3 regions of the Marinovum sp. E3 genome follow, and region 1 is predicted to be linked to each of the others. Evidence: riboswitches for the same ligand, from Rfam matches in the RefSeq annotation. Region 1 holds a riboswitch; each other region holds the start of a gene.
The links. A riboswitch is a leader RNA that binds a small molecule or an ion and turns the genes downstream of it on or off. The one in region 1 is predicted to bind cobalamin.
Positions count from the first base shown of each region.

Region 1 (3,208 bases):
CGGACAAAGGCGGTCTCGCCGTAGCGCTTCTCGACGCCCAGATCAAAGCTCTTCGAGGTTTCGGGATCGAGATCGGGGTTGCCGGCAAAGCCGTCGTAAAGCTCGTAGCCCGAAGGCGCGCGGAAGCCGGTGGCGGCATTGGCGCGGAAGATCAGGTCATCCATCGGGCGATAGACGGCCGAGAGACGGCCGGTGGTATGGCCGCCAAATTCGGAATGTACGTCATGGCGCAGCGCGGCCGAGAGGTTCCACATATCGTTCGGTGCCCAGGTCAGTTCGGCAAAGGTGCCGTTGACGGTGGTGTCCTGGCTCTGTCCGTCGACAAAGAGGCCGAAAATCGTGTGGTCCAGCGCCACGGCGGTGTCGAATTCCTCGATCGTGTGATCGGCGCCAAATGCCAGCCGCGCGGTGGCGCCAAGATCGACGCCGCCCTGGTAGCGGTATTCCATCCGGGTGCCGGTATAGTCGAAGCGGTCGTCGGAGATGCCGCCAAAGCTGGCCGAGGTGCCTGTCAGCGTGCGGTCGATGCGGAACCAGGCGGCCGAGACCGAATGATCCACCGCGCCGGTGACGAAATCAAAGCCGATGCGGGCGCCGTTCTGTTTCTTGACCGTCAGCTCGTCGGGGCTGCCGTCAGATACCACGCCGCCCGAGGCCTCGTCATATTCATAGTCCGAGCGCTCGTCGAAGAACGACAGATGCATCACCAGATCGGGCGAGCCCAGTTCGTAAGAGCCGGCAAAGCTCAGCCGGGTGGCCGAAAAGCCGTCTTCCTCGTCATTGCCGTCGTTTTCGTCGGCGGCGGAAAATCCGTCCGAGCGGGCGTGAGAAAAGGTCAGCGCGCTGTCGTAGCCATCGCCGGCCGTGGTCAGGGTCACGGCGCTGCGCAGGGTTTCGTAGCTGCCGTATTCCGAGGCGATCTGCACGCCGAACCCGTCCTTGTCGGCGGTTTTGGTGGTGATGTTGATCACCCCGCCAAGCGCCTCGGAGCCATAAAGCGCCGATTGCGCGCCGCGCAGGATCTCGATGCGCGAGATGTCCGACGTCATCAGCCCGCCGAAATCAAAGGCCACCTGGGTGCCGCTCGGATCGGATACGTCGATACCATCGACGCGCACCTGGATGTTGTTCTGCCCGACGCCGCGAATCGAGACCCCGGCAGAGGTGCCCAGCGGGCCGGTGGCGCGGATCGTCACGCCGGGCTGGCGGGCGAGAAAATCGATCACCCGGGTCTCGCCGGTGGCCTCCAGGTCGTCCTCGGTGATCACGGCGGCGGAAACCCCGGTCTCGTCGGCGGGTGCCGCCTCGAGCCCGGCCGAAAGGATCAGCACGCCGAGATCATAGGCGTCGTCCTGGGCAAGAGCAGGGGTGGCACAGAGCGCGGAGAGCGCGGCGCTGGTCATCAGGGTGGAGCGGGTCATTTTGTATCCCTCGAAGGCCGGTCGGGCCGATTGACGTTTCGGAGGGAACAGCGCCCACCGTTTCAGTGAAGTCACCGCGACGGGGTTGCCGTTATCCGTGACGCGCCCCGCGTCGGGATAGGGTGAGCTCCTGGCAGGTCTCCTGACTTCGCGGGTCGTTGCATCCGCCGGGCCTTCCCGCGGCCGGCGGCCACAGTGGCAGTTTCCGAAGGTGCTCGCCGCTCACAGTTGCGGGGGCAGTCGCGGCTTTGCACCGCGTTCCCTTTTCACGAACCCCTTGCGAGGCCCGAACCAAGACAGGCTTCGTCTAATTGTGCCGGCTCAGCCTGGCAAGACGGCAATTCGCACGCCCCGCCACGCGGCTTCAGGTGCGGCATGGCGGCCACGCCGGCGCCTTTTTGGGAATCCATGGCCGTAGAGGGCCTGAATGGCCCTGGCGGGCGGGCGCGGCCCCGGCGGGAAATCAGGACCGCGCCGGGAAACCATGGGACATACGGGAAATCGTGGGACGGATGGGAATTCATGGCACCGGCCCAATCCGGTGCGGCGACAGAATCAAGAATTGGCTCTCGATTCCGTGATTCGTGTGTGAGTCACAGCGCCGGAATCGCCAAAATCCGCAAAAGCAGGCGCGGCAGAATTTGGGGAAACGGGTAAATCACGGCGCTGCCCCGAAAATTCCGGGATTTCGTGGGAAAAAAGCCACAGCGCCTCAATTACTATATATGGTATGAGCAAAAAGCCGCTTCCGCTATAAATTCCAAAAACAGTATCAATTTTACCCCAAGATGTTGTTTTCCACAGGGGGTGTGGACAATATGATGTGGGTCTTTCCCAATTTTGCCTGTTGATTTCCATAATTTCCCATGGCATCCCTTATATCACGATGAGGGACGGAGACAGGGGCAGCAAACGACCCCGCAACCAACTCCGAACAAAAGCAAAAACAGGTTTCATACAGGCATCCGCCTTTCATCGTGAAACAGAGATCCGGCGCGCGGGCGAGCAGACATCCCCCCAGGTGGCGCGCGCAGCTGGACATCCCGCAAGAGCGGGACAGGCGGCGGGTTGATCAGTGGCAGCAGATCAATCCGCCGTTTTTACATCCAAGACATGGGGGGTTTCGCGGGGGCGCGGGCAAAGGACGGCAGGACAGTGAGCCGCAGGTTCAGAGGCGAAAGCCGCCACAAGGTGGATACAAAGGGCAGGGTGTCGATCCCGGCCCTGTTTCGCCGTGTGCTGGAAGCTGCTGATCCGAATTGGAAATCCGGCGAAAACCCCGAGCTCGTAATTGTCTATGGCGATCACCGGCGCAACTACCTCGAATGTTACACGATGGAGGCGATCGACGAGGTCGACGCCAAGATCGATGCCATGCCGCGCGGGTCGATGCAGCGCAAGATGCTGCAACGGCTGTTTCACGGCCAATCCTATCCCACCAACGTCGACGAGACCGGCCGCCTGGTCCTGCCCGCCAAGCTGCGGGACAAGATCGGTCTGGAAAAAGAGGCCTTTTTCATCGCCGCCGGTGACACCTTTCAAATCTGGCACCCGGACACCTACGAGAAGGAAGAGCTGGCCAAGACCGAAGAGTGGCTCGACGAGCTGCCCGAGGATTTTGACCCGCTGTCCTTCCTCGATGGACCGGCAGAGGGAGCCTGAGCCATGGCCGCCGCTGCTGTCACACCCCCCGCGGCCCCGCATATCCCCGTTCTGATCCGACCGCTGATCGCGGCGGTCTCGCCGGTGGCGGGCACTTGGATCGACGGCACCTTCGGCGCCGGGGG
Region 1 covers NZ_CM146908.1:2,419,308-2,422,515, reverse strand. The annotation lists gene AC0J5K_RS11790 (TonB-dependent receptor plug domain-containing protein) at 1-1,421, opposite strand, end outside; cobalamin riboswitch at 1,537-1,732, opposite strand; gene mraZ (division/cell wall cluster transcriptional repressor MraZ) at 2,577-3,083, shown strand; gene rsmH (16S rRNA (cytosine(1402)-N(4))-methyltransferase RsmH) at 3,087-3,208, shown strand, end outside.

Region 2 (3,208 bases), 160 kb from region 1:
GGGCGACATCCTGCGCGCCTGCGGCCGCCATCCCTGGCGGCCCTCGCACCTGCATTTCATTGCCGAGGCCGAGGGCTTCCGCCCGCTGGTGACCGAGGTCTTTCCCGAGGACGACCCCTATCTCGATCAGGATACGGTGTTCGGCGTGCGCGCGGATCTGGTGATGCGCTATCAGCCTATGCCGGCGGGCAGTTTCCCGGCGACGGGCTTCGACCTGTCCGGCAGGGTGCCCGGCGATTACCTGAAGGTGACCTTCGATCTCACATTGGTCGCGGCCTGAGGCCGGGCCGGCGCCGGCCGCGGCGGGACGGTCTCAGGCAGGGGACCGACGCAGCAGATAGGTGTCCATGATCCAGCCATGGCGGGCGCGGGCCTCGGCCCGGGTGGCGGTGATATCGGCGGCGGTGTCGGCCAGCGGCCCGGCGCGCAACAGCTGCGCCTCGCTGCCGAGGTAGGCGCCCCACCAGATATGCAGACCGGCGGGATCGAGGTCGCGGAAGCTGCAAGCGCCATCGAGCATCACCACCAGGGTTTCTTCGTCCTGCGGGAAGCCATGGGAGCGGAGCTGTCGCCCGGTGGTAACCCGGATCGGGCCATCGACGGTGTTGAGCGGGATCGCATGCGCGGCGGTGAGCGCCTGCACGGCGGTGATGCCCGGCACAACGCGCAGGCGCGGGCAGGGCGTCAGCCGCCGCGCGATCCTGAGCGTGCTGTCATAAAGCGCCGGATCGCCCCAGACCATCAGGGCCACCGGGCCCGGCGGCGTCTCGGGGCCGAGCGCCGCGATCCAGCGGCGGGCGATCTCGTCATGCCAGGCGCTGACGCGTGCGCCATAGGGCAGCGCCGGGTCGCGCTCGGGATAGGTGAAGGTGCGAATCTCGGCGTCGCTGCCCGCCGCCTCGAGGATGGCGTAGCGCAGCGCCGCCAGATCCTGTTTGTCATCGCCCTTGAGCGGCAGCAGGATGATCGCGGCCTCGCGCAGCGCCTGCATGCCTTCCAGCGTCACATGGGCGGGGCTGCCGGTGCCGATGCCGATCAGCCAGAGGTCCTTGATCATCGGAATGTCCTTTCACGCAGAAGTCCGGGGCGCGTGCGCGCCCCGGACCGGTTCAGCGGCCGTGCGGCGTTACGCCGAGCGGTAGAGCCGCGGTGCAAGCAGGCGCGCGACGCCGGTGTCGCGCAGCGCCTTGGCCCCGGCCAGCGCGGCCAGGTCGGCCAGCGGCTCGATCAGCAGCACCAGCATGTAGGCGGCGCCGAAGGTCCAGACCGACTGGAAGGTCGCGGCGGTGACGCCCTGGCCATAGAACGCCCAGAAGGCGACCCAGGTCACCACACCGCCCTGGTAGACGGCCGAGAGCTTGAGCATGTCCTTGTAGGCCAGATCGACATAGGCGGTGTCACGCGGGATGATCCGGCGCGCCAGCGCCGAGGCGGCAAAGAGCGGCACCAGCAGCGTGGTGACATTGACGAAATACATCGGCATGTCGGTGGGGGCAAAGAACAGCCCCTGGATCAGCAGCCCGATCGCCAGGCCCAGCGCCGCCGGCGCCGTGCCGAGCAACAGGAAGAGAGTCGAGCCGAGGATGAAATGCACTTCCGAGATGCCGACCGGGAAATTCGGAAGCACTTCGAAAAACAGCAGAGCGCCGATGGTGGCAAGCAGAGTCCGCAAGGCAAAGGCGCCGGAGTTGGTGCGCGACAGATCGTCCACGGTCTGCTTGGCGGTATAGGTCGCCGCCCCTGCGGCGGTGGTGTAGGCGAAGGTCATCTTGGCGCCGTCAACGACGCCGGGTTCGATATGCATGTCAGTTCCTTTCTCGTGATGCTGCCCCTCCGGCAGCGGAAATTGCCCGTGCGGGCGTGGAAAAGGGGGCACATGGCAGGTCTCCTGACTTGCGGGTCATCGCGCCTCGGCCCTTCCCGGCCTCGCGGCCAGTGGGACGTTCCTCGGCACTCTCCGCTTACAGTTGCGGGGGCAGTCCGGGAGTTGCACCCGGTTCCCTGTGGCCACTCGCGCGGCGCACCATGCTTTCCTTGTGGTCCGGGGCTGTCCCCGGCGTCTGTGATCTGTCTGCCTTACTCCTCTGCCAGTGGACCGAAAAAGATGAGCCCGGCCTTGTCGCCGGTTTCGCGGGCCAGCGCCTCGGCGAGGCTGGCGACGCTGTGCCGGGTCAGTTTCTGGTCGGGGCGGCTGACCGATTCCGCGAGCAGCGCCGGGGTGTCGGGCGGCAGGCCCTGGGCGATGAGCTTGGCGGCGAGGCCGGGAAAGGTGCGTTTGCCCATGAAGATCGCGGTCACCGCCGTGGGATCGGCCAGGGCGGCAAGGTTGGCGTCTTCCGGCAGGGTCCCGCTGATGTCATGGCCGGTGGCGAATTGCACCCGCCGCGCGGTGAGCCGGCGGGTCAGCGGTATGCCGGCGGCGGCGGCGGCGGCACAGGCCGAAGGCACGCCGGGGATGATCTCATAGCCGAGCCCGGCTGCCTTGAGCGCCGTGATCTCCTCTTCGAGCCGGCCGAAGATACCGCTGTCGCCGGATTTCAGCCGTACCACGCGTTGGCCGGTGCGGGCGTAATCCACCAGCAGCCGGCTGACGTGATCCTGTCGCGGCGAGGGCCGCCCGGCGCGTTTGCCGACGCCGACAAGATCGGCGCCGTCGCGGGCCAGCTCGAGGATCGGGCCGGAGGACAGATCGTCATACAACACCGCATCGGCGCGTCCCAGCCGATCCACCGCCTTGACGGTCAGCAGCTCGGGATCGCCGGGGCCGGAGCTGACGAAGCTGACGATGCCCTGGTGGGTGTCCTGCGTCATGCCGTCTCCTCGGCCGAGATGAGGTGAAAGAAGCTGCCCGAGACCCGGCCGCGCAGGGATCCGGTTTCCGGCACCGGCGTGCCGTCGGCATCGGTGACCGCCGCCAGCGGTGCGTCGGGCTGCTCGAGGATGGTGGAATAGTGGAATTCGTGGCCGCGCAGCGCGGTGCCGGCGGCATGGCCCGGCATCGGCGCCTTCAGCGTCGCGCGGCGATAACCCAGGTGGAACTTGCGCGTCTCGTAGCTGGTGACCAGCCCCAGCAGCCCGGCCATCCGGTGGGCTGTGCCCTGTTTGTCGATCAGCGCCGCGCCCAGCGCCATGTATCCGCCGCATTCGCCATGCACCGGCCGGCGCTCGGCGTGGCGGCGCAGCCCGGCGCGGAAGTTTTCGGCGGCGG
Region 2 covers NZ_CM146908.1:2,264,240-2,267,447, reverse strand. The annotation lists gene AC0J5K_RS11100 (dioxygenase family protein) at 1-280, shown strand, start outside; gene cobF (precorrin-6A synthase (deacetylating)) at 314-1,057, opposite strand; gene AC0J5K_RS11090 (energy-coupling factor ABC transporter permease) at 1,127-1,804, opposite strand; cobalamin riboswitch at 1,862-2,043, opposite strand; gene cobA (uroporphyrinogen-III C-methyltransferase) at 2,077-2,811, opposite strand; gene AC0J5K_RS11080 (cobyrinate a,c-diamide synthase) at 2,808-3,208, opposite strand, start outside.
Region 2: another riboswitch for cobalamin. It lies ahead of AC0J5K_RS11090 (energy-coupling factor ABC transporter permease); the one in region 1 lies ahead of AC0J5K_RS11790 (TonB-dependent receptor plug domain-containing protein).

Region 3 (3,208 bases), 180 kb from region 1:
TCCCAAAATGGTTCGTTAGCTGCGGTCGGACTTCTCCGCCGCCTCTCGCCGAAGAATCGCGAGAACAAAGGTCACCGAGGCCGCAAACAGCAGCAGCATCTCCCCCACGTCCCCCAGAAACTGTGCGCCTCCCAAAGCGCCGACGAGCACGTTCGCGACAAAGACTGCAAACAGAGTGATTGCTGAGATCAGAAACACGGGCAGGTCCTTTCCACGACTCGGGCAAGATAAATGTAAGCGCTTACAGTCGCTCAATGCAAGCGCTTACATGACAAGCCGCGTGTTTTCCTGTTATATGCTTGTCAGCGATGGTTTTTTTATAGTGCCGCAAAGGCCGGAATCGGGAAAACGGATGGTTAAAGTGCCGAATCGACGTCAGGACAGCCGCCAGGGGAGCGACACGCCGAAACTCGAGGATGTCGCCGCCCGCGCCGGCGTTTCGACGGCAACGGTCTCGCGCTGCCTGAACAATCCGGCGGTGGTATCGGACGCCACCCGCAAGAAGGTGCTCGATGCGGTGCGCGCCATGGGCTACGCGCCGAATTTCGGGGCCCAGGCCCTGGCCGCCCGGCGCACCAACACCTTTGGCGCCATCGTCCCGACGATGGAAAACGCCATTTTCGCCCGCGGACTTCAGGCCTTTCAGGAGGCATTGCGGCAACAGGGCATCACCCTTCTGGTGGCCTCTTCCTCCTACAGCCCCGAGCTCGAGGAACAGCAGATTCACAGCCTTGTCGCGCGCGGCGCCGATGCGCTGCTCCTGATCGGCCATGACCGGCCGCCAAAATGCTACAGCTTCCTGCAAAAGCGCCAGGTGCCCTATGTGATCGCCTGGGTCTACGACGGCGACGAAGGGCGGGTTTCGATCGGCTTCGACAATCGCAAGGCGATGAAATCCCTGGCCGACGCGGTTCTCGACCGGGGCCACCGCAGGCTGGCGCTGATCACCGCCGACCGCCGCAACAACGACCGCGCCCGGCAGCGGTCGCAGGGGCTGGTGGATGCGATGACGGCGCGCGGATTGGACCCGGAGACCCTGGCCGTCGTCGAGACGGCCTATTCCATCGCCAATGGTGCACAGGCGCTGGAGCAGCTCATGCACACCACCCCGCGCCCCACGGCCGTGATGTGCGGCAACGACGTGCTGGCGGCCGGCGCCCTGACCCAGGCCCGCAAGATGGGGCTCGACGTGCCCGGCGATCTGTCGATCACCGGCTTCGACGACATCGAGATCGCCGAGATCGTGACCCCGGCGCTGACCACCGTGCATGTGCCCCATCGCAACATGGGCAAGGGCGCGGCCAGTCTTCTGTTTGCGATGCGCGCCGGCGAAGACCCCGGCCCCAGCGTCGAGCTCGAGGCGACGGTTATCCTGCGCGACTCGCTGGGGCCGGCGCCCGACCGGGCCCCCTGACCTGCCGCACTCTCGGCGCTTGTCTCTGCGACCGGTCGATCTATAGTCGCGCCACCAGGTGCCCCGAGAGGGGAGAATCGGGAAGCCGGTGCAAGACCGGCGCGGGCCCGCCGCTGTGAGGGGGACCTGTCGGACATTTTGCCACCGGGCCCTGCGGCCCGGGAAGGCGTCCGCCGGGGAGGAACCCAAGCCAGAAGACCGGCCTGGTGACACCAGGTTCCGTGGCTGGACACCACGGGCCGCTGTCAGCCATGCGGAGGCCATACCATGCTGCACCCCCCCGCGCCCGCTCCGGCGCGCGTCTTCTCTTCTGCCGAACGCCGTGCGCTCTATGACGTCATCGCCGCGCGCCGCGATGTGCGCGACGAATTCCTGCCCGATCCGATCGCCCCGGACCGGCTGCGGCGGATACTCGAGGCCGGTCATGCCGCGCCGTCGGTCGGGCACATGCAACCCTGGAACTTCATCCTGATCCGCGACCCGGCGCAGAAACACCGCATCGCCAGCGCCTTTGCCGCCGCCAATGACGAGGCGGCGGAAATGTTTCCCGAAGAGCGGCAATCGACCTACCGGTCGCTGAAGCTCGAGGGCATCCGCAAGGCGCCGCTCAACATCGCGGTGACCTGCGACCGCACCCGGGGCGGCAAGGTGGTGCTCGGGCGCACCCACAATCGCGACATGGACCTCTATTCGACGGTCTGCGCGGTGCAGAACATGTGGCTTGCCGCCCGTGCCGAGGGCATCGGCATGGGCTGGGTCAGCATCTTTCGGCCCGACGATCTGCGCGCCATTCTCGGGCTGCCGGATCACGTCGAGATCGTCGCCTACCTCTGCCTCGGCCATGTCTCCGAGCTCTTCGACCGGCCCGAGCTGGCGGCGCGCGGCTGGCGGCAGACCCTGCCGCTCGACAGTCTGATCATGACCGACCGCTGGGAGCCGGCCGGCGCATGAGCGGCTCAGCCCGGCCAGAAGGTGGCCAGAACCGCCCAGCAGAACGCCTCGGCCAGAAGCTGCGTCGCGCCCAGAACGTCGCCGGTGATCCCGCCCAGCTTGCGCCGGGCCAGAACGCCGATGCCGGCGGCGATCACCGCGCAGGTCGCGACCAGCGCCGCCCCCTGCCAGCCCAGCGCCAGACCGGCCAGCAGCACCGCGGCGGCGGCGCTCAGCCGCGCCCGGCCGGAGCGCCCGGCCGCCATCCGGCCCAGGCCGTCGGAACGCGCGGCGGGCAGGGTCTCCTGCAAGCCGATCATGGCCACCCGGCTGAGCGCGCCGATGGCGAGGAACGGCGCCAGCCCGGCCGCCGCCCCGAGCGAAGCCAGCGCCGCCAGCCAGAGCGCGACGATCAGGATCAGCGCCAGGACACCGTAGCTGCCGACCCGGCTGTCGCGCATGATCTCGAGCGCATGGGCGCGGTCGCGCCCGCCGCCGATGCCGTCGGCGAAATCCGCCAGCCCGTCGAAATGCAGCGCGCCGGTGGCCAGCGCCAGCGCCGCCAGGGCGAGCACCGCCGCCACCGGGGCCGGAGCGCCCGACGCCAATGCGCCGGCATGCACCGCCCAGCCGATCAGCCCCAGCGCCAAACCGACCAGCGGAAAGGCCCAGCGCGCGTCGGCAAGGTTCGGCGCGGCGCCCTCGATCCGGCCGGCCGGCAGGCGCGAGAGCAGCATCAGCGCGACCCGGAACTCGCGCAGGGCAGCGTTCATCCGCCCGCGACCCCGGCCTCGGCAAAGGTCGCCATGCCGTTGTGGCATTCCAGCGCCGCGCGCAGCACGCTCAGCGCCACCGCCGCGCCGG
Region 3 covers NZ_CM146908.1:2,241,713-2,244,920, forward strand. The annotation lists gene AC0J5K_RS10965 (hypothetical protein) at 16-198, opposite strand; gene AC0J5K_RS10970 (LacI family DNA-binding transcriptional regulator) at 353-1,414, shown strand; cobalamin riboswitch at 1,454-1,635, shown strand; gene bluB (5,6-dimethylbenzimidazole synthase) at 1,682-2,365, shown strand; gene cobS (adenosylcobinamide-GDP ribazoletransferase) at 2,371-3,117, opposite strand; gene cobT (nicotinate-nucleotide--dimethylbenzimidazole phosphoribosyltransferase) at 3,114-3,208, opposite strand, start outside.
Region 3: another riboswitch for cobalamin. It lies ahead of bluB (5,6-dimethylbenzimidazole synthase); the one in region 1 lies ahead of AC0J5K_RS11790 (TonB-dependent receptor plug domain-containing protein).